2 regions of the Cloacibacillus evryensis DSM 19522 genome follow, and region 2 is predicted to be linked to the other one. Evidence: riboswitches for the same ligand, from Rfam matches in the RefSeq annotation. Region 2 holds a riboswitch; the other holds the start of a gene.
The links. A riboswitch is a leader RNA that binds a small molecule or an ion and turns the genes downstream of it on or off. The one in region 2 is predicted to bind molybdenum cofactor.

Region 1 (11,534 bases), 2.4 Mb from region 2:
ATTCTCCGCGACCATTTCGTCGTACGTGCGGTACGTGCCGTCCGGCTTGCGCATCGCGTCAAGGAGTTTTTTGCAGCTGTCGACGATCGCGTTGCCGGTCATCGTCTGCGAACGGCTCGCCGCGGCGGCGCCGCTGTTCGGGCAGCGCGCGGTGTCGTTCATAAAGAGCCTTATCTGCTCGGGGGCGATGCCGAGAGGCTTCAGCGCCTCATGCGCAGTGCCCACGGTGCCGATATCCGCGCCCTGTCCGTGGTCCTCCCACGTGTTATAGATCATGACGCTTCCGTCTTTGAGCAGCTCGATGTTGCTGGCGGATTCGTCCGCTCCGTCGTCGTTCGCGTTGTAGATGCTGACCGAAATGCCGACGCCGTATTTCTTTTCAGGCGTTGAAAGCTCTTTGGCCTTTTTCTTCATCTCTTCATAGACGGGACGCGCCTTCTTCATCATTTCCGGCAGCGGGAAGACTTCCGGCGCGTGTCCGGAGGGGAAATGGCCGCGGGGGTTCTCCGTGAACGGCTCCCACTCGAGAAGGTTCTGCTCGCGGAAATCGAACGGGTCCATGCCGCATTCGTATGCGAGCATATCCATCGCGGTCTCGGCGCCCCAATATATCTGCGGCGAACCGTAGGCGCGGAAGGCCGAGCTCCAGCGATGGTTGGTCCAGATCGTATATGCCGTCACGCGCATATTGTCGTACGCATAGGGTGAGAAGAAGAACTGCCCGCTCTTGTTTGTAAGGTCGTTCGCGGACTCGCTGCACGGGCCGTGGTCGATCCAGCACGTCCCATCGACGCCGATGAGTTTGCCTTTTTCGTCCGCCGCGGCTCTGATATGCATAAAGGAGGGCGAGCGCTTCGGTGTGCGCTGGTTGTGCTCTTTCATATTGACGCGCATATATACGGGACGCCCCGTCGCCATCAGGGCGAGGGCAAGATACTGCTCATTGGTGACCGTAGTCTTGTAGCCGAAAGAGGCTCCCATATTGTTCTCAATAATGCGGATCTTCGACGGCGGCAGGCCGATACCTCTGGCAAGCTTGACTATCGCGAAGTAGATGGCGCAGGATTTGGAATGGATCGTCACGCGCCCTTCGTCGTCGTAATACGCATATCCGCAGTCGGCCTCGAGAACCATGTGGGGCTGGCGCGAGCTGTAGAATTCATCGTCAACTTTATGCGGCGCGTTCGCGATAATATCGCTCGGATCATCGCCCTTTGCGAAGCAGCGCTTGTTCCACGCGTTCGGCATACCGTCGATGCCGGGGCAGTCGTCAAAGACGCTGACCGCGTCGGCCTTGATCGCCTCGCGGACGTCGACGAGTTCGGGAAGCTGCTCATAGTCGACCTTGATCTTCTGCGCAGCCGCGCGCGCGTGCTTTTCGTTGTCGGCGACTACGACGGCGACAATATCGCCCCACTGGCGGATCTTGTCCCCCTCCTCGACCATGATGCGGCGCTCCCAGCCGTCGACAACGGCGGAGTCACAGCCGATCTGGCCGCGCAGGCGGTTCGTGCCCTTGACGTCCTTATAGGTGCAGACCTTCACGACGCCTTCGCACTTCTCGGCTTCGCTCACGTCGATCTTGTTGACCTTCGCGTGGCGCACGCCCTCAAGGGCGTAGGGATAAGCGAAGAGGAACTCCTCCGGCAGCTTCAGGCGGTCGTCGTCGCCGAAATCCCAAAGACCTGTCGCCTTGAACACCGCGTTCGGACGCGGATAGCTCGAATTCCAGACCTTGTCGCCCGGCTTGTACATCTTCGCGAGATCCTCGATCTTCTCTTCACCGCGCAGGATCGCGGCGGCCTTCATCACCGCGTCGACTATCTGCTTGTAGCCGGTGCAGCGGCAGGCCATCCAGTTCTTGCCGAACCAGTCGCGTACCTCTTCGCGCGTCGGGTTCGGGTTCTGGTCAAGGAGCGCCTTTCCGCAGGTAATGAAGCCCGGTGTGCAGAAACCGCACTGGATCGCGCCGCAGACTATCATCGCCCACTGCAGGGCGTGAAGATTGTCGGGGGTGCCTATCCCTTCGATCGTCGTGATCTCCGAAAACTCGGGGACGTTCTTCCAGCGCGTGATACAGGCGCGGACCACCTTGCCGTTGAGTATGACGTTGCAGACGCCGCACTGGCCGCAGTCGCAGCCGCGCTTCGTCCCCGTCATCTTGAGCTGTTCGCGGAGGACTGTAAGCAGCGTTACGTCCGGCTTGCCCATCACACGGCGCGGAACTCCGTTGATAGTGAGTTTCTTGATGACATAGCTCGCCGCGAGTTGTGCCTCTGTCATTTCCTTTGCCATTGAAAATCTCCTCTCTCGAAATAAATTTTTCCATATCCCACGCATCGGGAACTTCGGAAATAAATTAAAAAACCTTGACTGCGTTTTCATTGGAAAGAAAGAGAGTATGATATGCCCGCCTGCCGACGAAACGATCGAGACTTACCCCTTTCCAATTCGGACACTTTGCGCATCCCGGGAGGCTTCGCGGTTTTCCGCAAAAACCCTTGGAGCCCTTCGGCTCACTGGTCCCACCTCCATGGCATCACGCGTTAGGAGATGAAACTCGGGGTTGCAACTAAGTTGCAACAATTGTCTAAACTTTCTATTCAAATTATACAAAAGTACAGAATAATGAGCAATATTTAGGTAGGATATGAGATGTTATGCGCTATTTTGATTAGTTTATGTTTAGTAAATTTTTTACGAAGGTCAGTTGCATAAAGTTCAAAATAAACTTTTGCCTCACAAAAGTACAGGGAGGCATCTTCCGCCGTTCAAAAAAAAGATAATGAAAGAGAGCCGCCTCTCCCCCATTATCTTTGCTATACGTGCGCCGGGCGGATCCAGCCCTAAAGCAGCGCCATACGGTAACGTTTTTCCGGGCGGCCTACGCGGCGGTAGGCATATTCGACGACGACGCGCTCGCTCATCGTGAGAAATTCAAGGTAACGGCGCGCGGTCGACCTGGAAATGCCCAGGTGCTCGCCGACCTCCTGCGCCGAGAAGGTGTCTTCATTCGCTTTCAGAAAGGATTCAATGTCGTTGAGACACTTAAGCTGGAGCCCCTTTGGTATCGAACGGTTGTTGGCCCATGAAGGGTCGTGGCTCTTCATCGAGACGAGGGCGTCAAGATCCTCCTGCTGCCAGGGGCGCGTTCTGCCGGTCAAGGAATGATGGTATATCTGGTAATTTTTCAGCGTGGCGCGCAGACGGTCGAAGGAAAATGGTTTGACGAGAAATTCAAAAACTCCCGCGCAGAGCGCCTTGCGGACAAGCTCCGGGTTTTCCCCCGAGGATACGACGATATAGTCGGTGCGTGAAAAGGACTTGCGAAGGTCGTCAAGGCCCTCTATCGCGCTGAAATCCTTCAGAAACAGGTCAAGCAGCACGAGATCGACATCGACGCAGCGCATCGCCTCGAACATCTGGGGCCCCGTCGATACGCATTTCAGCAGCGTAAAGGCGCTGTCATTGATGATGATATCGGAATAAAGTTTTTGAAGAAGCGGATCTGACTCCGCGATCAAGACTTTCAAACTGCGCATTTCAACCACTTCCTCCTCTCTTATCTGTAAGATTTGGTGTTCCGCTGAGGGGGAGGAAAAGGCCATTACACAGGCTGCGCCCGCGATCTCCTTTCCCCTTTCCAGACGGGAGGCACCTTCGTTTCCAAAGACACCCAATGGTCGTGCTCCATTGAGAATTATTTTTCTCTGTAGGAGCTTTGACTCGGGGTATTATTCAGTTTTATTCATTTAAGATTATAACAAAGAGGCTGTTTTCGTCAAGGAGAGACATCTTTCTGAAAGATAACGCCGTCAGGTCTGCCCAGACATATTGGAGCGCCGCCGCAAGCTTTGTGCAGGGCGGTAAAAATACGAAAAAAGTTAAGGCTCCGGTTGCAAAGTTGCCCCATTTCCACTATCATTATATCGCACTATGCAATTTTATTCCATGTATTGGAAATTTGATATATTTTGGAGGCTGCCATGAAGGAAGATTCAGTACGTTCGGTCGAACGCGCCTTTTCCATACTGAAGGCGTTTACAAGAGATGATTACAAGCTCACGCTCAGCGAGCTCGCGGAGAGGATACAGCTGCCCGTGACGACCACGCTGCGCCTGGCGAATACGCTGGAGAACCTCAACATGCTCCACCGCCACAGCGACCGCTGCTATTCGCTCGGCAATCAGCTTTACCTGCTCGGGAGCGTGGCGAAGGCCAATTTCCGCCCGCAGCAGATCATCTACCCTTATATGAAGCAGATACGCGACGAGACGAAGGAGGCCGTTTCACTCTACGGCGTCATCGGCGAAGACCGCGCCTGTTTCGAGCACGTCGAGAGCCTGCTCTCGATGCAGTGCGTAATGCGCGTGGGAGACCGTCTCCCCCTCTGGGCCGGAGCGGGCGGAAGGGCGCTGCTCGCCTTCCTCGGCGAAGAGATCATCGAGCGCGAGATCAAAAAAGCCCACAAGATAACACCGACGACCCTCTTTGAACCGGACAAGCTGCGGATAGAGCTTTCCAACGTCCGCACCCTCGGCTACTCGCTGAGTTACGGAGATCGTGAAGAGGGCATCCTCTCGGTCGCCGTGCCCATCTTCAACCGCCGCGGCGAACTCGCCTTCTCCTTTTCCGTCGCGGGACCGATCCAGCGGTTTACCGAAGAGCAGGCGTTAAATCTCGTTCCCAAGATACAAAAGATGTGCAGAGAGGTCGCAACTCAGATATAATAGAGGCGGTACAGCAAAACACAACTCAGCTTCCGCCGCTCAGCACGCGCGCAACGGCGCGCGGCGTCCGGCGGCGCTCTAAGAAAGAGGTGCCGTCATTTATGACAAATCAAATCTGGAACCCGCAAGAGTACAGGAAGAGCGCGGACTTCGTCTCCAAACTCGGAGAACCGGTAATAGAGCTCCTTGAGCCAAAGGCGGGAGAGAGGATTTTGGACCTCGGCTGCGGAACGGGCATTCTGGCAAAGAGGCTGGCGGACATGGGCTGTTCCGTCGTCGGCACCGACGCGAGCCCGGAGATGGTCTCCGCCGCGAAGGAGCTTGGCCTTGACGTTCTGCTCGCCGATGCGCAGACGCTGAAGATGGATGAAAAATTTGACGCCGTCATGAGCAACGCCGCCATCCACTGGATGCCCGACCAGTACGCCGTCGTGCGCCGCGTCTGGAACCTGCTGAAGCCAGGCGGGCGCTTCGCCGCCGAATGCGGCGGCGAGGGCTGCGTGCGCATCATCCGCGAAGGGATGAAGATCGCCCTCATCAAACGCGGCATAGATTACAAGGCGCGCAATCCGTGGAAATATCCCGAGCTCGGCGCTTTCTCAAAAATCCTTGAAAATCAGGGCTTCCAGGTAAAGTTCATCGCCCGCATCGACCGCCCGACGCCGCTTCCCGCCGGGCTGCGCGGCTGGCTCGAAGTCTTCTCGGCAAGCCATACCGCCGGATTCACAGACGGTGAAAGGGACGCCTTTTACAAAGAGGTCGAAGACTATTGCCGCCCGACGCTCTACGATGAAAAGAAGGGCTGGACCGCCGATTACGTCCGCCTGCGCTTCCTCGCGGTGAAGCCGGAGGAATAATATCCCCTCGAAAGAGGACTGACAAATAAAGCAGGGCCGCGCTCCGCGAATTTCGGGCGCGGCCCTGCTTTCGTCACCATAATGCGGAAACTATGTTCATTAAGCGCAAGGCGAAAGCGTGAACGGCGCCAATCATCGCCGGAAGAGGCGCGCGGCTTCAGCCCCCTTTTTTAGGCGTTGTAGTTCCCCGCGGCCGTCGCGCCGCCCTCGCCGGTCCAGTCCGTGTGAAAAAACTCGCCGCGGGGCCTGTCCGTTCGCTCATAGGTATGGGCGCCAAAGTAGTCACGCTGGGCCTGCAGGAGATTCGCGGGCAGCGCGGCACTCGTGTAGCCGTCGAACCATGAGAGGGCCGAGGTGAAGGCCGGAAGCGGCACGCCGTGCAGAACGCCGGCCGCCGCCGTTCTGCGCCACGATGGGACAAGGTCCTTCACCTTATCCCTGAAGTATGGGGCGAACAACAGGTTGGCGAGCTCAGGCTCGGCCTCAAACGCCTCTTTTATCTTACCGAGGAAGACGCTCCTGATGATACAGCCGCCGCTCCATATCTGCGCGATGCCGCCATAGTTCAGATTCCAGCCGTAGCTTTTCGCCGCCGCGCGCATTAGCATGTAGCCCTGCGCGTAAGAGACAATCTTGGATGCCAGCAGCGCCCGGCGTATATCTTCGATGAAGCTCTCCCGGCAGCCGTCAAACGGCGTCTTTTCCCGTGCAAAGGCCTCCGACGCCTTAACGCGCTCGTCTTTCATCGCGGAGAGGCTGCGCGCGAACACCGCCTCTCCTATGAGCGTGAGAGGAACGCCCTCGTCCAGGGCGGAGACGGCGGTCCACTTGCCAGTGCCTTTCTGCCCGGCCGCGTCAAGTATCCTGCCGACGAGCGGCGCGCCGTCGTTATCTTTGTAGCGGAGAATATTTTTCGTTATCTCTATAAGATAGCTGTCAAGCTCCGTTTTGTTCCAGCTCTCAAAAACGTCGGCGGCCTCTTCCGCGTTCATTCCAAGAAGAACGCGCAGGAGGCTGTACGCCTCGCAGATGAGCTGCATGTCGCCGTATTCTATTCCGTTGTGGACCATCTTCACAAAATGGCCCGCGCCGTTCTCCCCGACCCATTCGCAGCAGGCCTCGCCTCCGGCCTTCGCGGCTATCGCCTGAAAGATCGGCCTGACGAAAGGCCACGCGGCGGGCGAGCCTCCCGGCATCAGAGCGGGACCTTTCAGCGCGCCCTCTTCCCCGCCGCTTACGCCCATGCCGATATACAGCAGGCCATTGCTTTCGACGCCGGCGCATCTCCTGATCGTATCGGTGTAGCGGCTGTTGCCGCCGTCTATGATAATGTCGCCGGGTTCGAGCAGCGGCAGCAGCGATTCCAGCAGCGAGTCGACCGCGGGGCCCGCCTTCACCATCAGCATGATCTTGCGCGGCAGGGAGAGCGTTGATACAAGTTCCGCGAGGGATTTTGTCCCGACAATATTTTTGCCGCCCGCGCGCCTCTTTACGAAACTGTCGACCCTTTCCGCCGTGCGATTGTAAACGGCGACGGTGAATCCCCGCGATTCCATGTTCATAACGAGGTTTTCGCCCATCACGGCGAGGCCGATGAGGCCGATGTCAGCCTTTTTCATCATTCCGCTTCTTCGCTATTTTACGAGATAGCCGCCATCTACGGGGATGATGGCGCCGTCAAGATAGTCCGACGCCGAAGAGGCGAGGAAGATGATCGGCCCCTTGACGTCTTCGGGCGTACCCCAGCGCTTGTGCGGGATGCGGTCCGTTATCTCTTTGAAACGCGGGTTGTTCGGATCGGTGAGCGCCGTGTTCATCTCAGTGTCCATATAGCCGGGGGCGATCGCGTTCACATTGATATTTTTTTCGGCCCATTCGTTGCAGAGGGCCTTCGTGAGCTGCGCGATCCCGCCCTTCGAGGCGGCGTAGGCCGGAACGGTGTAGCCGCCGAAGAAGGCGAGCATCGAGGCAAAGTTGATTATCTTGCCGCCGCTCCCCTGCCTGATGAAGGTCTGCCCCGCCATCTGCGAGAGCGCGAAGACCGCGTTGAGGTTGACGTTGAGCACGAACTCCCAGTCTTCCTCGGGAAATTCTTCGCATTTATGGCGGCGCTGCACCCCCGCGCCGTTTACCAGGATGTCGAGATGCCCGCCGAGCTTTTCGACTGCTTCAAGGAACTTCTCGCGGCGCTCCTTTTTGTCGCCAAGGTTAGCCGTCACCGCGGAGCATTTAAAGCCCCTCTCGCAGAAGGCCTTCGCCACGTCGGCCACCTTGGGGTTGATATCCATGATGCAGACTTCCGCGCCGGCCTCCATGAGCCCCTCCGCGGCCCCATAGCTTAGCCCCTGCGCCCCGCCCGTCACGATCGCTTTTTTGCCTGTCAGATCGGTAAAATTTTTTGCCATAATTTGCCCCTCCTTTATTCTTTCTTCAAATCAATTTACAGCGTATTTGCATTCTCCCGTCGTCAGCACGTCAAGTACGTTCCGCGCCGACATCAGGCTCATCTTCGCGCTTGCCTCCTTCGTCGCCGCCCCGGCGTGGGGCGTTACGATGCAGTTGGGAAGGGTGAGTATCTCCTCGCCGTAAGGCGGCTCGGAGACGGTGGCGTCGAGCGCGGCGCCCCGTATCACGCCGCCGCGCAGCGCGGCGCAGAGCGCCCTCTCGTCGATGATGCCGCCACGCGCGGTGTTGACGATGATCGCGTCGCGTTTCATCACGGCGAACTCGCGCTCACCGAACATATTCTTCGTCTCCTCCGTTAATGGCGAGTGTATCGTGATGAAATCCGACTCGCGGATCAGCCTCTCGAAGGAGACATATTCGGCCCGGCACTCGTCTTTGAACGCCTCGTTCTGATAGACGTCGTAACACAGGATCTTCATGCCGAATCCGCGGCATCTTCTCGCGACGCCCTGGCCGATGCGGCCGGCCCCTACCACACCGAGGGTCTTTTCAAACATCTCGACCCCCTGCGGGCGCTTCTGCGCCTCCGCCCTCATCGCGGCGTCCATCAGGGGGATATTTCTCGCCGCCGCGAGCATGAGGCCGACTGCGAGGTCGGCGACGGAGTCGCCGTTGGCTCCCGGCGTGACGGTGACCTTGATGCCGAATTTGGAGGCCGCTCCGACGTCAACCCTGTCATACCCGACGCCGTAGCGGGATATGACTTTAAGCTTCCCGCCGCGGGCGAGCAGCCGTTCGTCATAGTCGTCAAGCCCGGCGATCACGGCGTCGGCATCGGGCAGCTCGTTTTTGAGCTGTTCGTATATCGGGCCGCCCGCCTCTTCAAGCTTTATTACGGAACAGCCGTCTTCCTCAAGCAGTTCGCGCGCCTTTGAGTCCGTCTTGCCAAATGACCTTGCGGTCACGATAACCTTATATTTTGCCATTGCCTGTACCTCCTCTACGCCTTGGCGGCGAGCGCGACGGCCTCCCTCGTAAGCCTCGCGACCTCGCCGAAGCTGCGCGCGCCGATGAGCGATTCCTTTACCATCCAGCTTCCGCCGCAGGCGATAACCTTATCAGAAGAGAGATATTCCAGTAGATTTTCGGCGCTGACGCCGCCGGTGGGCATGAATCTGATCCCCGGGAACGGCGCGGCGAGCGCTTTTATCGTCGCGAGCCCGCCGTATTGCTTGGCGGGGAAAAACTTTACAACTTTAAGCCCGAATTCCAACGCGGCCATTATCTCGGTCGGCGTGCAGACTCCTGGGAAGATCGGGATGCCTTTTTCCACGGCGAATTTTGTAACTGCGGGCGAAAACCCCGGCGAAACGATGAACTTCGCGCCGGCCTTCACCGCGCGTTCCGCCTGTTCCACATTCACCACAGTACCGGCTCCCACCAGCATTTGCGGAAAAGCCACGGAAACGGCGCGGATCGATTCCTCGGCCGCCGCCGTCCTGAAAGTTATCTCCGCGATGGGAAGGCCGCCGTCGATCAGCGCCTTTGCCAGCGGCACGGCGTCCTCCGCCGCGTCAAGCTTCACCACAGGCACGATTTTAAGAGCTTCGATCTGCTTATAGATATCCATTATTTATTTCCCCCTTTGCAAAAATTTTCATTATATACGTCCAGATAGCGCCGATATTTCTTAGCGTAAAGCTGCGCGTTCTGAAAATCCGGCTTTATCCTCTCGCAGGCCTCGGGCCTGTAATCCTTCGCGTCGCCGATGACGCCGAGCAACTCCATCGCGAGTACCGCGCCGCCGATAAGCGACCCCTGTTTCTCCTTGTCTATCTCCATCTCTTCCTGGAAGATATCGGCGCACATCTGCGTCCAATTCTGAGAGTGAAGGATGCCGCCGGATAGTTTTATCTTTTTCGGCTTCCCATTGAGCTTCACCAGATGCTGATAACACTGATAAAGGTTGTACAGCACACCCTCCTGCACTCCGCGGTAGAGATCGCGGCGCCCCATCTGCGGCGTTATATCGCTGAAGCCCCCGCGGCGTTCGTCATCCCACCCCGGGCACCTTTCGCCGAAAAGGAACGGTAGGAACACCGGAGTATCGGCTCCCGCGTCCGCCTCGCCGTCAAGCTCGGCATAAGAGCCGCGCGTCTCAAGGAGGCTGTTCCTGAACCAGTCGATGCAGTTGCAGCAGCCGGAAGTCGCCGCGCCGCTGAGCCACGATTTAGGGGACAGATAGCACCACGTGCTCGGAACGTCAGGTATCAGCGCCTGCGGCGTGGTAAGCCGCATCGCGCCGCTCGTGCCTATGGAAAAAGTCATGACGCCCTCCTCCAGCGCTCCGACCCCAACTTGATTGAGGCCGCCGTCGGAGTTGCAGGGAATGACCGGGATGCCGGCTTTGATGCCAAGAAGCGCCGCCCCCTCGTCGGAAAGGGGAAATGTTTTGGAGTATGAGACGAGCTCGGAAAGCTGGTCTTCCCCGACGCCGATCTCGCCCAGTATGGAGCGTTCGAACCTTTTCTCATGAATATTGAGCAGGCCGGTCCCCGAAGCGAGGCATTCCGTGATCACACGGCAGCCAGTAAGGCGGTAGGTATTATAGCTGCCCTGCCCCATAATATAGTAACCGCCCAGATCGTAGCCTCTGTCTCTGAGCATTAAAAGTTTGTAGGCGGGATAAATGGCGTTCACCATGCAGCCCGTCTTATGATAGTAGGAATCCACGAACGCGGCGTCCTTTCTGATGCCGCGGCAGATGTCGGCCGCGCCGGTATGCGACCAAAGATAGACCGGCGTTTTAGGCGTCATGTTTTTATCGCAGAGGAGAATGCTGTGCCACGTGCCGCTCAGCGATACGACGCTTACATCCTGCCATTGGGCAAGCTCTTTGCCAAGCGCGGCCATCTCCATAAAGACCTGCTCCGCCTTGTGTATCGTCACATCGTCATACATCTTGCCATACGTTTTGACAAGGACCTTCGATTCATGCGTGTCAGAATTGTACAGCATTGCCTTTGCGGATGTAGTACTTGCTTCCAGGACCAATATTAGCATTAAGATACACCCTCTATAGCTTTGGTTTTTATATACCGGCTCTCAAAGCCAATATGTGACCGCCTTATGGCCGAATAAATTAATCATATTAATTTATGAATAATCATACCTATTTTTATTTGAATCGTCAATAAGATTATTTATTTTTACGCAATCTCTCTGCCTAAAAATGAAACACATAAAATATATTCCACAAAAAACAGCTTTTCCTTTTTAATTTATATTGACAGTACCACAAAAATAGTGCTATATTTTTATCGTATTCATCAGACTAATTTTACAATAGCCACAGCACATATTAGGGATAAAGCGGATCATAAGAAAATTAATAAGATTATTTCCGCTGAGAATGACAGATTTAAGGTTTGATCCAGACAAGGTGTCTGGAATAAATAAAATCCTAAATAAAAAGGGGACGGCACTAATGAAGAAGTTACTGGCGGTTCTTATGGTTGCATCACTCGTATTTTGCTTTGCC
Region 2 (11,534 bases):
GGCACCGGCGCGCCTTTTGGCGCGTCACTGTTCGTGCCCTCATTCCGCGCCTTCTCCTCGTCCTCTTTTCTGTAGAGCACCTGGCTTGACTTCGATCCGTCGCGGTATACCGTAATGCCTTTGCAGCCCTCTTTCCAGGCCAGCGTGTAGGCGTCGAGCACGTCCCGGACGCCGCATTCGTGGCACAGGTTGACCGTCTTTGAGACGGCGAGGTCCGTATATCTCTGGAAGACGCCCTGCATGCGGACGTGCGCCGAGGGCGGCACGTCGTGAGAGGTTACGAAGACTCTCTTCATGACCTCGTCAGGGAGCCCCTCTTTCCGGGCCTGTTCATAGTAGCGGTTCACCTGCTTCATGATCACCTTTGTGCCGTCTATCTGCGTGCGCACGCGCGTATGTTCGAGAGCGAAAAGCGGTTCGATGCCGGAAGAGCAGTTGGCGAGCAGCGCTATCGTGCCTGTAGGCGCGATGCATGTGAGCGTCGCGTTTCGGCGTCCAAGATGCGCGAGCGTCTCAGGAACGCCCTTCTCTTCGCCGAGAGCCACCGATGTTTCGTGCGCCCGCTGCTGGATCGTCCGCATGATGTTTCCCGCCAGTTCGAGGGCCTCCCCGCTGTCATACGGAATGCGGAGCTGGAAGAGCAGATCCGCCCATCCCATGACTCCGAGTCCTATCTTACGCGTCAGCTTCACAGCTTCGGCGATCTCCGGCAGCGGATAGTGGTTGACGTCGATGACGTCGTCGAGGAAGCGCGTCGCTACCGCCGAGATCTCTCCCAGCAGCTCATAGTCGAAAGCTCCGTCCTTTACCATCTTAGCGATGTTTATCGAGCCGAGGTTGCAGGCTTCGTTGGGGTAAAGCGGGGATTCGCCGCAGGGGTTGGTGCTTGACAGCTCCCCGAGGTTGGGCGTGGTGTTGCCGCGGTTTATCGCGTCAAGGAACACTATCCCGGGGTCGCCGGTGCGCCAGGCCGAGTCGGCGATCTCCGCGAGCAGGGCCGCCTCTTCGCCGTGCGGGTCGCTCTGGACCTTCTCCATGAAGCCGTCAAAGACGCCAACGGAGATATTGAAGTTCGTTATCGTGCCGTCCTTGTCCTTACAATGGATGAACTTCCTGATGTCCGGGTGGTCGATGTTGAGAATGCCCATATTGGCGCCGCGGCGCATGCCGCCCTGCTGTACCGTCTCCGTCGCCTTGTCGAAGAGTCCCATGAACGAGACCGGGCCGGAGGCGCGGCCGTTGGTGCTGTTGACCTTAGCGCCCTCGCTGCGGAGCTTTGAGAAGTTGAAGCCGGTGCCGCCGCCGCTTTTGTGTATCAGCATCTGCTTGCGCAGCGCCTCGCAGATGCTCTCCATCGAGTCTTCCACTCCGATGACGAAGCAGGCTGCAAGCTGGCCGTGGGGCTCGGGACGTCCGGCGTTCATGAGCGTGGGGCTGTTTGGCAGAAAAAGAAGCCTCGCCATCACATCATAGAACTCATCCGCCCATTTGTACTGCATGGCAAGGCTGGATTCCGCCCCGGCGACGTGTTTAGCCACTCTTTCGAGCATCTCCTCCGGTTTTTCCACGGGGTTTCTCTCTTCGTCGCGCCACAGGTAGCGGTCACGCAAAATATCCTTAGCTGATGGGCTGAAAGCCGGTTTTATGATCATTATGACAAACCTCCAAGATAAAGGCATAGTTAAAAGTTGGCGGTGCGGTTTTCCCGCAACCTTTGTCTATAATAACATAAATCCGCCGATTGGGAAGGTAAAATACACTATATATATTGACATCTTATCCACAAAACACTAGCGATAGTGTGATTAACTTTGTGGATAAATTTTTACCCAATTCAGGCACGGCTTGCCGCTTATGAGAAGCGGCGCCTTGTCCTATTTCTTCCAGAGGTCTCTGGTGAAGAGGACCAGTACCGTGTAAAGCTCAAGGCGTCCGCAGAGCATGTCGAAGGTGTATACCCATTTCGCGAACGTGCTCTGATCTGCGAAGTTGCTGACGGGGCCGACGTCCGCCAGTCCGGGGCCGACGTTGCTCAGCGTGGCCGCCACCGCGCTGATGGACGTAACGATGTCGTGTCCGCTCAGGCTCACGGCGAGCGCCGAGGCTCCCCATATTATGAAGTATATGGCGATGAAACTGGCCGCTGAAGTCACCATTGAGGGGCTTGCCGTATTCCTGCCCTGGAATATCGCGACGACGGCGTTCGGATGGATCATTCTTTTCAGCTCCGCGATCGATTCCTTGATGACGACCTGGAAACGCACGCACTTGATCGCTCCCGCGGTAGAACCCGCGCAGCCGCCGACAAGCATGAGGGCAAGCAGAAGGAGCTGGGTGAACATCGGCCACAGCGCGTAATTCGCGGTGACGAAGCCGGTCGTGGTTATTATGCTGACGACCTGAAAAGAGGCGTAACGCAGCGCCGCGATAAAGTCGTCGTATGCCCCGTGCCAGATCAGGACGGCGCAGATCATCAGGACGGAAGAGACCACGATCACGGCGTAGAAGCCGAACTCGGCGTCACGGTAGGGCCGAAGCGTCCTTCCGCGGATGGCGGCGAGGTGGAGGTTGAAATTTGCGCCTGAAAAAAACATTATAAATGTGAGCACGTAATCTATATACGCGGAATCATAAAAGGCCACGCTGGCGTTATGGGTGGAAAACCCCCCCGTCGATACGGCGGCGAAAATATGGGCGATGGCGTTATAGACCGACATCCCTCCCAGGGAGAGCAGGACGATGCCGATAACGGTCAGCCCCATGTAGACCTTCCAGAGCATCATCGCCATGTCGGTGATCCTCGGGCTTGTTTTTTCAAGGTTGGGGCCGGGGCTCTCCGCCTTGAAGAGCTGCGTCATGTTGACTCCGAAGAGCGGCAGCATCGCGATGACGAGGACGACGATACCCATGCCGCCAAGCCACTGCGTCTGCGCGCGCCACATAAGTATGCCGCGCGGGACCGCCTCGACGTCCCGCAGGATCGTGGCCCCGGTGGTCGTAAAACCGGACATCGCCTCAAAGTAGGCGTCGGTGAAGGCGGGGATATAGCCGCCCAGCATATAGGGCATACACCCCTGCAATGAGGCCGCCACCCAGGCGAAAGCGACGCCCGCGATCGCCTCACGCGTCCCCAGTTCGTCTTTTGAGGCGCTGCGTCCCACGACGTGCAGCGCCGCCGCCATTGCCAGCCCGGTCAGCGCCGAGAGCAGAAAGGCCCGGACGTCGTCCGTGCCGTCCTTCAGCGCCCAGGCGAGCGGAAAGGCCATCGAGGCGGTTATCGTCAATACAAGTATCGAGAGAAAACGCGCTACGATCCTGTAATTCAAGATTTATCCTCTCCGAACGGGAGCATCGCCGTATCCATGACGGCCGCCGTTCCGAACAGGACGACCTTGTCGCCGGCTTTGAGTATCGTGCCGCCGGTGGGTATCAGCATCTCGTTTCCACGCTCAAGCAGCCCGATCAGGGAGCCCGGCGGCATCTTGAGATCGATGAGGCTTTTGCCGGCGGCGGGGGAGTCGGGAGAGATCATTATCTCGACAGCCTCCGCGCTGATCTCCTCAAGCACCGTCAGCACCCTTGACGAGCCCGGATAGCGGACGCTGCGCGTAATGACGTCCGCGAGCGTCTGGTTGCGGTTGACGATGGCGTCGACCGGTATATGATTTGTCATGCCGAGATAGTTTGGCCGGCGTACGACCGCGATGCTCTTGGAGACGCCGAGAGTCTTCGCGAGCACCGAGAGCATGAGGTTCGTCTCGTCGTGTTCGGTCGCCGCGACATATCCGTCGGCCTCGGCGATGCCCTCGGAGAGCAGGAACTCCGTGTCCGAGCCGTTTGCGCACAGCACCATCGCCCCCGGCAGCTCGCGGGCCAGCTTTTCGCATTTGGCGCGGTCCTCGTCGACAAGGCGCACGTCTATGCCGCGGATATGTGAAATGAGCCTGGCCGCGGTCTGATAACCGACCTTGCCGGCTCCGACGATGAAGACGCGCTTGAGTTTCTTTGACTTGGAAGGCTGAAAAAGCCCTTCGATATCGAAGACCATCGAACGGTAACACATGGTGTAGCAAAGGTCTCCCGCCTGAAGCTCATCCGAGGCTTTGGGGACGAACGAATGCTCTCCCCGCCTGATACAGACGACGAGCATGATCATTTTGGGATTGTTTTTGCGTATATCATAAAGAGGGAGCCCCTTGATGGGGGAATCCTGCGCGATACGGAAGACATATATGCCCGCGCGCCCGCCGGCGATCTCATTCGCGTGTATGGCGGCGCGTACCTCCAGCAGCTCCTCTATCTCCTTCGCGACGGATCGCTCGGGGGAGATCAGCATATCGATGCCGAGGTCTTTCGCCCAGCCCTCGTTGTCGGTGAATTCCAGGCCGACGGCGCGCGCGATGACATGCGGCACGCCCATCCTTTTCGCGATCCAGCAGGCCATGAGATTCACTTCATCTTTATTTGTACAGGCAATGAGCATAGAGACGTCGGAGTTTCCCTCTTTTATCCCCGCCTTTGCGAGTACGCTCGGGCGGGCGCCGTTTCCCCGAATCACCATTACGTCAAGCGAGCTTTCGGCTCTATCGGCCCTCTCTTCGCTGTCCTCGATGATGATTATGTTATGTCCGTCGGACGAAAGGTTTTTCGCTACGCTGTATCCGACCTCGCCCGCCCCGACAAGCACGATGCGCAAAATGGATCTCCGTCCTTTCAGGAGCTGATTCTTAAAACTGATAAGTATATTACGATAGTTTGGAGATTTTACAAGTCTTTGCCGGCAATTTTCGCCGTTTGAGGGCGCTGAAACAGGGAGGGCGGAGATGCAGCTCCTCCGCCCTCCCTTGAGTGGGATGCCTTTTACCTATTTTTTCTTGCTCTCAGCGCTCATTGTCTTTTTTATGGCCCAGATGAAACAGCCAAAACCGATGGCGATACAAAGAATCATATTAGCCTGCCACATTTAAAAATCCTCCTTTGCCGCGGTGCCGTTAATCGATCTTATTGGAATGGACGAGACGTTTGGAGATGAAACCGTTCAGCATCAGGCAGATCAGCGCGATGATGCCCCATTCGACGACCATCGAGCCGGGGGTGTACTGATACTTCGTGATCGGCCAAAACTTGAACCACTCTCCCGGATACCACGACGCGGCGTCCCACATCCACCATCCCCAGACGAAGGCGAATTCAAACGGGAAGAACTTGATGCAGCTCCACATCCACTTGACGTTGATATCCGAGCAGGGTTTGATGTCCTCTTCCCAGAGCTTGTCCACGCCGTACTTGAGCGAAGCCAGCGAGTAAATGAGCCCGACGACGAGCAGTCCTACGCCCCAGACCATGTCCTGATTTTCAAATACCCTGTTGTCGAGCGCCGAGAAGGAGCCGACAAACAGGAAGAAGATCGCGACGCACATCGTCGCTTTGACGCGGGAGAAGCCCATGTCGATGAGGTTGCGCGTGCCGGTCTCAAGCATCGCGATGACCGACGAGAGGGCCGCCGAGAAGAGGGCGAGGAAGAAGAGCACCGCCATGATGAATCCGCCCGAAGTGTGGGCGAAAAGGTTCGTCAGGTGGACGAAGGTAAGCCCGTTCGCTCCGGCCTTCATGACCGCCTGAGGGTCAGGCGAGAGGGCGAAGACGGCGGGCAGGACGACCATACCGGCGAGCATGGCCGCGACCATGTCTCCGAATGTCACCGTGAAGGAGTTGAGCTCGATGTCCTCATCCTTCGCGGCATAGACGTAGTAGACGTGGAACATGCCCCAGCCCGCGCCGGACGACCAGGCCGCCTGGGTAAAGGCCGCCAGCCAGATCCTTGGATTGAGGAAGTCCTTGGGGTCCACATGGAACATATACTCGAAGCCCTTCCAGGCTCCGGGGAGCATCACGACGCGTACGAGGAGCGCGGCGAGAAGGATGAATACGGCGGGGATCATGATCTTGTTCGCCGTCTCGATACCGCCCTGAATGCCGCGGAAGATGATTACCGCGGAAAGCGCGATGGCGAAGGCGAACCAGGCCCAGGCCTCATAGGCGGGAGCCGTCGTCGCGAAGCCCTTGAAGAACTCCGTGGCGAAATCTGTTCCGCCCGCCCGTACCGCGTCAAGAAATCCCGTGAAAATCAGGACCAAATACTTTGATACCCAGCCGAGGACGACGACGTAGTAGCATCCGAGCATGATGCATACCATCGCGCAAAACGCGCCGACCCAGGCATATTTCTCTCCCAAAAGCGCTTTAAAAGCCCCGGCGTTCGCCATGCGGGTCTTCTTTCCGAAGACGGACTCGGCGCAGATGAGCGGGACGGCCCAGATAAAGAGTGCCAGGAAGCAGATAAGGATAAAAGCTCCGCCGTTGTTGGAGGCAACTTCGCGCGGGAATCGCCAGATATTTCCGGTGCCCACCGCCATACCGAGTATAGTACACAAAAGTCCCCAGCGGCTTGAGAATTGCTCTCCGCCTTTTTTGATTTCAGCCATACATATACCTCGCTTTCTATAATGTGATAATAAAAATTATGATATTTCCCTCCGCGCCCATACCTACGATGGTCTTGATATGAAGACGCCCTCTCCTTTCTTTTTATAATTAAATATTGAATAATTAGAAGCTGCATTTATAATGCTGTTTTAGTTTACCATACTTTAAAATACATTACAATAATAAAAAAATTAAAATATCAGCCGTCAAATTTTTAATCAAATTAGAATTATTATTGATAATAATGGAGCATAAATGAAATTAAGGGCTGTTATTATCTTGAATTTTCAATAAAAATTCGTATTTTTGTCTTTTGGTAGCAAATAATTTAAAGATTTTAATAAAGATATAGAGAACAAAAAATTCCGCCAGCGGAGTTTTTTCAATACATGGCGGAAATCATTAAAATATAGCTATTAAATATCTAATTTATCGATAATTACGCGTCCGCTGTCGCTCCCACAGGGCGCTTGCGTTGTCTGTCGATCTCGGCCTCCAGCCGTATCAATTCGTTTATCGAATCGATGTCGATGCTTTTCAGTATCTCATTACGGTTCATGACGCCTATATCGTTGCGTGTCTTGCCGGGATTTTTTTCGAGCTCCGTGAAGGCCGAGATCTTACGGTCGCCGTGATAGACGTCAAAGTCTACGAAGCGCTGGCCCCTGTCGTTATATTCCAGCCCCATCGCGAGCTTTTTGATCGCCTGGATCTCCAGCGGCGTATAGAGCTTCATCATGTAGACGGGGATAGTCCGCCGCGTCAGAGCCTGTTCGCGCTCCCACTTCTCCTCGAGCACGATCCCTATCTGCATCCCCTGGGTCACGGTGAGGAGCCTCTGGCGATGAAGATCGAACAGGCCGTCGGAGTCGCATATCTTTATTTCAACGTCGTTCCAGTCGGGGGTGCCGAGCGCGTCTCCCAGATATTCTATGCCGTGTACGGAAAGGAACTGAACGATCGCCCCCTTTGAACGCGTATTGATTACCAGCGCCTTTTCGTAGATGTCGTCGATGGGTATGGTCTTCGCAAGCGACCTCGGCGTAAAGTATATGATAGAGGAGGTTCCCGGTATATCCGGGCGGAATATGGGGTCGCGGTCTATTATCTCGCCGCCGATGTCACGCTGTATCGCGCGGATGCCGCGCTCGATGTCTCCCATCAGACGCGTCATGATATAGCCCGGCATCATCGTAACGCTTTCCACGCCGCCGGTCATCCGGCTGTTTATCAGCGTCGCGAGGAACAGCTCCAGCGGATTTTCGGAGACATAGGTCTCGCGGAGTTCCCCGCCGTCTTCGGCGGGGGCGGTGAGAAACACGAGCCTCCGCGTCGGCCCGTATCTCCGAAGCGCGCCTTCGGCGTCGAGCGAGATCGGCGTTCCCCACGCTCCGAGCTTGTGGCGTATCTCGGAGACCTCCGAGGAAAGTTTCATCGCGATACTTTCGGGTCCTGTCCTTGCCAGCGATATCATTTATACTGCCTCCTCCGTAATGAATTTATAATGAGACGCGCTTGCGCTGGAGCCGCGCGCTGTCCGTTCCCGGCGGATAGGGGATGGAGGTCACCTCTCCGGTGTGTATGTGGATCAGGTACATCGACTGCAGGCCGTTGAGATACATCCGCCCCTCCCCGGTACAGCCGGAGGTATGTTCGAGATTATGCCCGTATAAATTGTACTGTGCCGGTTCGCCGCTCACATCCTCGTAGGTGTGCCCCGCGCTGAAGCTGAACTGTCCGAGCGAGAAGCGTCCCGGGCCGGTCCAGACCTGAACCGAGGCGCTGTGCGGCTCCTCGAGCAGGGTAGGGACGTGGTCATGGTTGCCTGTGACGAGGATCGCCCCGTAATCCTCCTCTTCAAAGATGGAGAGAAAATCCTTCACCCTTTTCTGATACAGGTCGAGCATCCCGGGACGCTGCTCGAGCTTTACGTTGTCCACAAAATCACCCGTGTGGACGATCCAGGCCGGCCTCAGCCGGTGCAGCGCCCGCCGCAGGTAAGGATATATGGTGTAGGGGGTGTCGGATAGATGCAGCACCATCTCCTTGGCGTCGATACAGGGCGGATTGATGCCGAACCAGATGCCGAGGTCGTCAAACTGCTTGATGATCGGGCACTCCCGCATCTCCTGGAGCGTCGGCTTGGGGATATTCGGTGGTATGCGCAGTGTCGCCATCTTCATCGCCTCTTTTTTGTTTCAAAAGAATTTTTAGTAATTCCGAACGGAAGACCTTGCCTTTTTATCTCCTTTATTGTACCATAAGCCCGATGATAAAATAAATTATGGTTCTCCGAGCCTGTACGCCTACGGAAAAGATCTATGGCTTTCAGGCCGACAGGGTTGCCTGGGAAACGAGGCAGCCTCCCTTTGGAAAGGAGAACGGCTGATGAATCTGTTATGGGCCGTACTCTATACAAAGGGGACGGCCCTTTTATTTTTATCGTAAAGAGGCTTAAAGACACACAAAATCTCCACTTAAGCAAGGGGCGACCCCAACGCCCCTTGTCTTCCCTTGTTTTTATTTGTTGAAATAAACGCATGAAATAGTGTACAATAACCGCGGCGCGGATTTTATCGCGCGAATGTTCTGCGTATGTTGCCTGCATACGTCCCTGAAACTGCCTCTCCTGCGGCCTGGCGGCTATGGAGGGCGGTCGTTAGGGCGGTCCTGGAAACGGGGCCGTCTCCCGTTGCGGAAAGGGGATCGCGGAAGTTTGCCGCTTTCGTCTTTTATTCTCCGTCCCGCGGGTTTTGAGCATAGGTTGTAATGCAACACAAATCTCACGAGGAGGGTTTTTACCCATGCGTATCAACAGGAAAGGCTCCATTATCGCGCTGCTTCTCGTCGTCTGCCTGCTTGCCTTCGGCTCGCTCGCGACGGCAAAGGCCCCCGTGCTTAGGATGGCGACCACCACCAGCACGGACAACACCGGATTGCTTGATTATCTCGCTCCCATTCTTCTTAAGGATACCGGCATCGAGATCCAGTGGGTCTCGGTCGGAACCGGCAAAGCTCTTGAGTATGGCCGCAACGGCGACGTCGACGTCGTGCTGACCCACGCGCCGTCCCAGGAGGACAAGTTCATGGCCGAAGGCGCCGGAGCCAACCGCCGCAAGGTCATGTTCAACGACTTCGTCCTCATCGGCCCCGCGAATGATCCCGCGGGCGTAAAGGGCAAGCCCGTCACGGAAGCTCTGGCCACGATCGCGAAGAAGGGACAGCCGCTTGTCAGCCGCGCCGACAAATCAGGCACGCACACGGCGGAGCTGAGCCTCCTCAAGGCGGCGGGAGTGAAGGATTTCGACAAGGCGAAATGGTATGTTCAGACCGGCCAGGGAATGCTGAAGACGATCAACATCGCCGACGAGCAGAACGGCTACGCGCTTACGGACCGCGGAACCTTCATTAAATACGAGGCCGGACTCAAAGGCAAGCCGGGACTCGTGATAGTCTGCGAGGGCGACCCCGAGCTGCTCAATAAGTACAGCGTCATGGCGGTCAGCCCCCTGAAGCATCCGAACGCCAAGTACGATCTCGCGCTCAAGTACATCGACTGGATCACCTCCTCAAAGGTGCAGAAAGATATCGCGAACTTCAAGGTCGAGGGCAAGCAGCTCTTCTTCCCCGAGGCCGAGATCCGTTCCGGACATTAATAAATCGATATAATCGGCATAACGGGCGGACGCCGGACGAAAACGTTGAAGCGTCCGCCCGAATTATGTAAAACACGAGATAAGGACTGATCTGATGGATTTCATAGTTGAAGGATTTATACAGGCTTTCAGGCTCCTCTTTTCAATGGACGAGGAGACTATGAACATCCTTTTCACCACGCTGCGGCTGACGGCGCTCTCGATGGGCGGAATACTGCTCATGGGGCTGCCGCTGGGTTTCATTCTCGGGTACTTCGATTTTCCGGGCAAGCGCTGCGTCCGCACTGCAGTCGACACCCTGCTCGCCCTGCCGACGGTGGTCATCGGCCTGCTCGTTTACGCCTTCATATCGCGGCGGGGCCCCTTCGGCGGCTGGGATCTGCTCTTTACGGTCAAAGGCATGGCGATCGGACAGATCATCCTGGGGACGCCGATAGTGGCGGCCTACACGGCGACGGCGATCGAGGGGCTTGACGACCGGCTTCGCCAGACGCTGATGACGCTCGGGGCCTCGGGGACCAGGCTCGCGATGACGAGCCTGTGGGAGGCGCGCTTTCTTGTCCTTGTCGCCGCGCTGACGGCCTTTGGCCGCATCGTCGGCGAGGTCGGCTCCGCGATGATGCTCGGGGGCAACATCAAATGGCATACGCGAACGATAACCACGGCGATCACGCTTGAGACCGGCAAGGGAGACTTTGCCCTCGGCATCGCCCTCGGCGTGATCCTCATACTGATATCGCTCATTCTCAACATTTCGCTGACTTTCCTGCGCCGCAGGACGCAAAACTGAAACAGACAAAAATACCGGAGATAGACGGTGCGAAGGAGGAGCGTCCGGGATGAGCTCGCCGCTTTACGAAATACATGATCTGAAACAAAGCTATGGGAAGGGGCAGCCGGCCCTCGACATCGCGGAACTTTCAATAAGGAGCTCGGGCATAACCGGCCTCGTCGGCCCCAACGGCAGCGGCAAATCAACGCTGCTCAAAGTGCTCTCTTTCCTTATCCCATACAAAAGCGGCCGCATCATATTTGACGGCCGTCCGGCGGAGGGGCGTGAAGAGGCGATCCGCCGCGAAGTGACATATATGCTCCAGGATTCCTATCTGCTGAACCGTTCCGTCTATGAAAACATCGCCTATGGGCTGAAACTGCGCGGGAATATTCCCGATATAAAGGTCCGGGTAAACGAAAGCCTGATACAGGTGGGGCTCGATCCGGAAAAATTCGCCAAGCGGGCCTGGTATCAGCTCTCCGGCGGAGAGGCGCAGCGCGTGGCCCTCGCCGCCCGGCTGGCCCTCCGCCCGCGCGTCCTGCTGCTCGACGAGCCGACCGCCAATGTCGACGAGGCGAGCGCCCAGCTGGTGATGGAGGCGGCCGTCAGCGCGGCGA

Region 1: linked by a shared signal. The riboswitch ahead of CLOEV_RS02165 (molybdopterin-dependent aldehyde oxidoreductase) and the one ahead of CLOEV_RS13130 (ABC transporter substrate-binding protein) in region 2 are both predicted to bind molybdenum cofactor.

What each region holds. Positions count from the first base shown of each region.
Region 1 covers NZ_KK073872.1:508,177-519,710, reverse strand. Annotated here, with positions in the region: gene CLOEV_RS02165 (molybdopterin-dependent aldehyde oxidoreductase) at 1-2,295, opposite strand, end outside; molybdenum cofactor riboswitch at 2,424-2,578, opposite strand; gene CLOEV_RS02160 (response regulator transcription factor) at 2,847-3,542, opposite strand; molybdenum cofactor riboswitch at 3,621-3,744, opposite strand; gene CLOEV_RS02155 (IclR family transcriptional regulator) at 3,987-4,730, shown strand; gene CLOEV_RS02150 (class I SAM-dependent methyltransferase) at 4,832-5,587, shown strand; gene gnd (decarboxylating NADP(+)-dependent phosphogluconate dehydrogenase) at 5,758-7,209, opposite strand; gene CLOEV_RS02140 (SDR family oxidoreductase) at 7,222-7,992, opposite strand; gene CLOEV_RS02135 (phosphoglycerate dehydrogenase) at 8,023-8,979, opposite strand; gene eda (bifunctional 4-hydroxy-2-oxoglutarate aldolase/2-dehydro-3-deoxy-phosphogluconate aldolase) at 8,994-9,623, opposite strand; gene CLOEV_RS02125 (gluconokinase) at 9,623-11,056, opposite strand; gene CLOEV_RS02120 (TRAP transporter substrate-binding protein) at 11,481-11,534, shown strand, end outside.
Region 2 covers NZ_KK073872.1:2,926,320-2,937,853, reverse strand. Annotated here, with positions in the region: gene CLOEV_RS13160 (adenosylcobalamin-dependent ribonucleoside-diphosphate reductase) at 1-1,652, opposite strand, end outside; gene CLOEV_RS13155 (TrkH family potassium uptake protein) at 1,875-3,326, opposite strand; gene trkA (Trk system potassium transporter TrkA) at 3,323-4,687, opposite strand; gene CLOEV_RS13145 (sodium-dependent transporter) at 4,992-6,485, opposite strand; gene CLOEV_RS13140 (hypothetical protein) at 6,926-7,960, opposite strand; gene CLOEV_RS13135 (metallophosphoesterase) at 7,986-8,669, opposite strand; molybdenum cofactor riboswitch at 8,765-8,882, shown strand; molybdenum cofactor riboswitch at 9,087-9,207, shown strand; gene CLOEV_RS13130 (ABC transporter substrate-binding protein) at 9,291-10,142, shown strand; gene CLOEV_RS13125 (ABC transporter permease) at 10,237-10,932, shown strand; gene CLOEV_RS16585 (energy-coupling factor ABC transporter ATP-binding protein) at 10,982-11,534, shown strand, end outside.